Regions from separate parts of the Marinobacter sp. EN3 genome, predicted to be linked through region 1. Evidence: predicted binding sites of a transcription regulator. Region 1 holds the regulator's gene; the other holds the start of a gene.
The links. The regulator sigma-54, encoded in region 1, starts transcription at its own class of promoters, with help from an activator protein. The targets are predictions, from matches to a motif close to ANTGGCATNNANNTTGCTNT.
Positions count from the first base shown of each region.

Region 2: the regulator sigma-54 is predicted to act here: its motif matches at 1,479-1,498, upstream of Q675_RS24070 (sigma 54-interacting transcriptional regulator).

Region 1 is NZ_AXCC01000025.1:35,897-39,297, reverse strand. Features, by position in the region: gene ptsN (PTS IIA-like nitrogen regulatory protein PtsN) at 1-398, opposite strand, end outside; gene hpf (ribosome hibernation promoting factor) at 487-795, opposite strand; gene Q675_RS29410 (RNA polymerase factor sigma-54) at 869-2,398, opposite strand; gene lptB (LPS export ABC transporter ATP-binding protein) at 2,587-3,312, opposite strand; gene lptA (lipopolysaccharide transport periplasmic protein LptA) at 3,290-3,401, opposite strand, start outside.
Region 2 is NZ_AXCC01000012.1:20,256-23,656, reverse strand. Features, by position in the region: gene Q675_RS24075 (ABC transporter substrate-binding protein) at 1-1,228, opposite strand, end outside; gene Q675_RS24070 (sigma 54-interacting transcriptional regulator) at 1,530-3,401, shown strand, end outside.

The DNA of each region.
Region 1 (3,401 bases):
GTGCTGTCATTGAATCGCTCCGCCAGTTGGCTCAGTAACTCCAGGTGTTCACTGGTGGCTTCTTTGGGGACGATCAGGGCAAACACCAGATCTACCGGCTGGTTATCGATAGCATCAAAGTCTACCGGCTCTTCCAGAGTCATCAGTACGCCGATGACGCGGTCCAGGCCTTCCAGTCGGCAGTGGGGGATGGCAATACCCTCACCGATACCGGTGCTACCCAGGCGTTCGCGGGAGACCAGATTGTTGAAGATCTGGGTGTCGCTGAGGATTTCATCCTGAAAGTGAATCCGTTCAGCGATGAACTCCAGCACACGTTTCTTGCTTGAGGCCGGCACCTTACAGAGGGTCAGTTCAGGGGCAAGAATATTGTCGATGGTCAGGGATGGCTCGCTCATGGATCGACTGCATGTCCGTAAAAAAAAGGCTGCGGCCGGTTAGCCCCGCCGCAGCTCGTTTCATGAAACACCCGGTAAGGTTCGCGCTTCAGCGACCGCCGTTACCGTGCATCCGGTCTACGTTCTTTTCTTTGTGCTTGAGGATCTGACGGTCCAGCTTGTCGACCAGAGCGTCGATTGCGGCGTACATGTCCTCATTTTCTGCCTTTGCGTGAATCTCACCACCAATCACGTGCAGCGTGGCTTCCGCCATCTGGCGCACCTTCTCGACCTCCAGGGTGACCTGGCAGTTACTGATGTGGTCGAAGTGACGCTCCAGCTTCTCGAACTTGGTGTTGACGTAATCCTTCAGAGCGGGAGTCAGTTCTACGTGATGGCCTGAAATGTTGAGTTGCATAGGCGTCTCCTGTTGTCATACTGCCGGCGTGCTTGCCGGATTGCGTGCCAGTGCATCTTGCACCGGCGAAAGTTTAAACCAGGCGTTTTCGTTCGTTCGAGGGAGGAATATGCATGGTCTCCCGGTATTTGGCCACGGTACGCCGCGCCACGTTGATTCCCTGTTCCCCTAGCATGGCTGCAATTTTGCTATCGCTCAATGGCTTTTTCGGGGTTTCCTCGGCAATCAGCTTCTTGATCATCGCCCGGATGGCTGTAGACGAGCATTCGCCGCCCTCGGCGGTGCTGACGTGGCTGGAGAAAAAGTACTTCAGCTCGAAAATACCGCGGGGCGTGTGCATGTACTTCTGGGTGGTAACCCGGGAAATCGTGGACTCGTGCATTTCCACCGCCTGGGCAATGTCAGACAGAATCAAAGGCTTCATGGCTTCTTCACCCTGATCCAGGAACCCTTGCTGGTGTTCAACGATGCGGGTGGCCACTTTCAACAGGGTTTCATTCCGGCTCTGCAGGCTCTTGATGAACCACTTCGCCTCTTGCAGCTGGTCGCGCAGGTAGGTGTTATCGGCACTGCTGTCAGCCCGACGGATCAGCGACGCGTAACTTGCATTCACCCGGATACGCGGAGCGATTTCCGGGTTGAGTTCAACCCGCCATCGGCCTTCGTGTTTGCGTACGATAACGTCCGGGATAACGTAATCCGGTTCGGCCCGATCCACGACATCGCCAGGGCGCGGGTTCAGGCTGGTGATCAGGGCCAGTACCTGTTTCAGCTGGTCTTCCTTGAGCCGGCTGCGACGCAACAGCTGTGCGTAGTCCCGGTTGCCAAGCAGATGCAGGAACTGGGTAACCACCAGTCTCGCCTGGCGCAGCCAGGGGGTATCCGGTGGCAGCTGGTTGAGCTGAATCAGCAGGCATTCCTGGAGATCCCGAGCGAACACGCCTGGCGGGTCGAAGTGTTGCAGGCGGTGGAGTACCGCTTCCACTTCGTCCAGTTCCAACGGGTCTTCTTCGGTTTCGTCCAGCAGGCCTGCGTGAATGTCCTCGATATCAGACGTCAGGTAACCGCGCTCATCCACGGCGTCCAGCAGCGCGTGGGCAATGGCCTGATCCCGCTCGCTCAGGGGCGTCAGGTTCAGCTGCCACTCGAGGTGATCCTGCAGGGTTTCGGTGGGCGAGTTACGGGTTTCGAAATCCGATTCGTGCTCGTCTTCGCCCTTGCTGGCCGGAGCCGGGGCAGACTGGTAGATGTCATCCCAGGCGGTATCCACCGGCAGATCATCCGGGATGTTGTCCGGAATGTCGTTCTCGGACGACCAGTCTGGGCCGTTCTCGGTTTCGTCCCAGTCCGGGCTCGCGTCCTGGTGGCTGTCGTCCTGGTTGGCCTCAGAGCTGGAAGCTTCACTGTGCTCGTGCTCTTCGCGCTCGTCGCCTTCAGGTTGCTCATCGTCCTCTGAGGTTTCCAGCATGGGGTTGGACTCCAGCGCCTGCTGGATTTCCTGCTGGAGATCGAGGGTAGAAAGCTGTAGCAGGCGTATGGCCTGCTGCAGCTGGGGCGTCATGGTCAGACTCTGGCCCAGCTTAAGCTGTAATGAGGCTTTCATAACCATGGCTCAAGATCCATAACTCATGGGCATCCCGGTTGTTGCTTTGCCGGCGCACAGGCCGAAAAAAATGTTGTACGCTGGTTACTTGCCATTGTCTGTGAACAGTATAAGCAAGTTTTTTGCCGAGTTTACTTGCTACAGATCATCAAAACAATCAGACCTCGGATAAACCCTGTTTTATCAGGTCAGAGCCGGAACTCATCACCCAGATACACTTCTTTCACCTGCTGGTTTGCCAGAATGGCTTCGGCATTGCCGGAGGCGATGATGTGGCCGCCGGAAACGATGTAGGCATTCTCGCAGATGTCGAGGGTTTCCCGAACGTTATGGTCGGTAATCAATACGCCAATGCCTTTATCCCGCAGGTGCCGGATAATGTGCTTGATGTCACTGACGGAGATAGGGTCTACGCCCGCGAAGGGTTCGTCCAGCAGGATAAACGCGGGCTCCATGGCCAGCGCCCGGGCGATTTCAACCCTGCGGCGTTCGCCGCCGGATAGCGCCATACCCACGCTGTCACGGATGTGAGTAATATGAAACTCTTCCAGCAACTCTTCCAGCTTGGCTTCCCGTTCCGCCCGACTCATGCCTTTGCGGGTTTCGAGGATGGCCGTGATGTTGTCCCGCACGGTCAGTTTGCGAAACACGGAGGCCTCCTGGGGCAGGTAACCGATGCCCTTGCGGGCGCGCCCATGCATTGGCAGCGGGGTGATGTCCTGGGTGTCGATGGTGATCCGGCCGTGATCCGCAGGCACCAGGCCCACGATCATGTAGAAGCAGGTGGTCTTGCCGGCGCCGTTGGGGCCGAGCAGGCCGACAATCTCGCCGGAGCGAATTTCCAGAGAAACGTCCAGCACCACTTTTTTCTGCTTGTAGCTTTTTGCCAGATTACTGGCCCTGAGAACTGCCATCCGAACCTTTCCCGTCACTGGATTGAGCTGAATTACGAGGCTGAATCACCATTTCCACCCGGCCGGAGCCGCCGTCGGATGGCGTGCCG
Region 2 (3,401 bases), on a different contig from region 1:
AGCCCCAGCGCTTCATCTGGGTGAGGATCCACACGCCCATGGAATGCCAGGGGAACGGGTCGAAATCGATGCGAGCCGGCACATTCTTCACCTCGCCCAGGCCGTCCGCGTAGTACCCGGTCAGCACCTGCTGTATTACCGGGACCGGCTGGTTCAGGTAGTTCTTGGGCGCGATGGCTTCGGAAATTTCCTTTCGGTTTTCAGGGTTGTTGGAGTATTGGGTGGCATCAATGATGGCGCGCAGCAGGGCTCCATAGGTATTCGGATTCTGAGTCGCAAACTGCTGGCTGCAGGCGAAGGCGCAGCAGGGGTGGCCTTCCCAGATATCCTTGGTAAGCATGTGAATGAAGCCCACCTTCTCCCACACGGCACGCTGGTTGAACGGGTCCGGTGACAGGTAGCCATCGAGGTTACCGGCACGCAGGTTGGCCACCATCTCGGGTGGCGGAACCACTCGGATCTGCACGTCCTTGTCCGGGTCGATACCGTTCTCGGCCAGGTAGTAACGCAGCAGGAAGTTGTGCATGGAGTATTCGAACGGCACGCCGAACTTGAAGCCCTTCCACTGCTTGGGATCGCGTTTGTCCTTGTGGTCCACGTGCAGCACGATGGCCTGGCCGTTGATGTTCTCCACCGCCGGCATGATGAACGGTTCCGGTGTGGAACCGGCACCCATGGTCATGGCCAGGGGCATTGGGGTGAGCATATGGGACGCGTCGTATTCACCGGCCAGGGACTTGTCCCGGGCCACGGCCCAGCCCGCGGTCTTGGTCACGGTCACGTCCAGGCCGTAGCGTTCATAGAAGCCCATGGGGTGAGCCATGATGATCGGCGTGGCACAGGTAATGGGTACAAAGCCGACGTTCAGTTTGGTCTTCTCAAGCTTGCCGAGGGATTCCTTAACCGCAGCCTTGGCCTTGTCCATGGGGAACACGCTGCCCAGCAGCGCGGCGGCGGTGCCCGCACCCATCATTTTCATGAAGCTGCGGCGGCTGTGGTCGTTGTGGCCGAATACGGAGCGGACAACGGCGCTCTCGATGGCTCGGTCCATCATCTCTTCTGAATTCAGTGGCGCCTCCGATGCGTCCTGCCTGCTGACGGAAGATTTTAGGTCCAGCGAAATTGCCGGGGCGTCCTGGCCGGGCTTACAGTCCGGGCAGCCACAGGTTTTGGCGTGGATCAGCGATTTGTCTCCATCAAACGGATTACCAAGGCTCTTTGTCGTCATGGGGCACTCTCCTGAAGTACGGGTCGTTTATGCACTCTTGCGGTGCAGTAAAGTGGTGGCTCGGCTCCCGGAGAGAATCTGCTCCCGGGCCGACAACACGTTCTGGAGGAGATATCGCAGGGTTTGTGCCAACCCCAAAAAATATTTAACACCTTGTTTTATATTGCTTTTATTTTTCTTCGGTGCTTCCTGCCAATTACGAACTTTCGTAATTAACGATATTTCGTAGCCTCCACTACGAAATTTCAGAGTTGGCACAAGGTTTGTTCTGTCTCTGTCAGGCCAGAGAAAGGACAACCCGATGACAATCAAAGCCGCAATAACATCCACCAGTACCACCAGCTGGATTGACCACCTGCCGGAGGCGGCGCTGCTGGTGGATGCCGGGCGCGATCTCATCATCGCTGCCAACAGCGCCATGGGGCGGCTGGTCGGAACCGACAGACAGTCTCTGATTGGTACTCCCTGTACCCACCTGTTCACCGACCAGCGGCCTCAGCTCATCGCCTTTACCGAGGAAACCCTGTTTCGCAGTCATGGCTGGAGCCGGGATTTCATCCTGCAGCATCGGGATGGGCGCAACGTGGAGCTGGAGATTTCTTCCTCACGGGTGGGTGAAGCCGAATCCCAGAGCCTCCTGCTACTGCTTCGGGACCGGCGCCAGCTGCGCACCTTGCGGGAACGACACGACGCCAACCACTACCACCGGGGTGGCCTGCTGGAATGGCGGCGGGTAGAAGAACTGTTCAAGGACATGGAGCGGGAAAACCAGTTGATCCTGCACGCGGTGGGCGAAGGCATTTACGGGGTGGATGCCGAGGGACGGACGACCTTTGCCAACCCGGCAGCGGAACGCATGCTGGGCTGGCGCATTGACGAGCTGATGGGAAGGGTGATTCACCGGGTGGTGCACCACTCCCACGAGGACGGTAGCATCTTCCCACTGAAAGAATGCCCTATCTATGCCGCGTTTCGGGATGCCAGTGTAAAACGGGTTGGCGAGGACTGGTTCTGGCGCAAGGATGGCACCGGCTTTCCGGTGGAATACACCAGCACGCCCATTATAGACAATGGCCACCCGGTTGGTGCCGTGGTGGTGTTTCGCGATATCTCTGCCCGGCTTGAGACTCAGAAGGAATTGCAAAAAGCACTGGAGGAAGTGGAAACCCTGAAACACCGTCTGGAAATGGAAAACGCCTACCTTCAGGAAGAACTCAGTGCGGAATACCACTTTCACGAAATTTTAGGCCAGAGCGATGCTATCAAAGCCATCGTGCGCAGAATCGGAATGGTCGCCCCAACCGATGCCAACGTGTTGATCACCGGGGAATCCGGTACCGGCAAGGAACTCATTGCCCGGGCCATTCATCAGTCAAGCAGCCGGAGGGATCGCCCCCTGATCCGGGTAAACTGCGCAGCGATTCCCAAGGATCTGTTTGAGAGTGAGTTCTTTGGCCATGTAAAGGGTGCCTTTACCGGAGCCGTCAGTGACCGGGTTGGTCGCTTCGAGCTCGCCGATGGGGGTACCCTTTTTCTGGATGAAGTGGGCGAGATCCCACTGGAGCTCCAGGGCAAGCTGCTGCGGGTCTTGCAGGATCAACAGTTCGAACGCGTGGGGGAAAACCACACCCGAGCCGTGGACGTTCGTGTCATTGCCGCCACCAACCGCGACCTGAAAACCGAGGTCCGGGACAAGAACTTCCGGGAGGATCTGTACTTTCGCCTGAATGTGTTCCCTATTGAGTCGGTGCCGTTGCGCCGACGTATCGAGGACATTCCCATTCTCGCCCAGGAGTTTCTGAACCGGGCGTGCCAGAAATTCAACCGGCCACCGCTGGCACTCCGGGAGCGGGACGTGGAAACGCTCAAAGCTTACCCGTGGCCAGGCAATGTTCGGGAGCTGGAAAACGTTATTGAACGTCAGGTGATCACAGCCGATGGCCGGCTGGATCTGGACCTGCAGGGTCCGGATTCTGTCGCCAGACACACGCTGGAACCCATGCCGCCAGCCAGACATTTCGACGGTGAACTGATGACAGAGCACGAACTCAGGGAGCTTGAGACAAACAACCTGAGACGAGCCCTGAAAATCAGTGGCGGCCGGGTGTTCGGCGACGATGGCGCCGCCGCGCTGCTGGGTGTCAAACCGACCACCCTGTCCTCACGCCTGAAA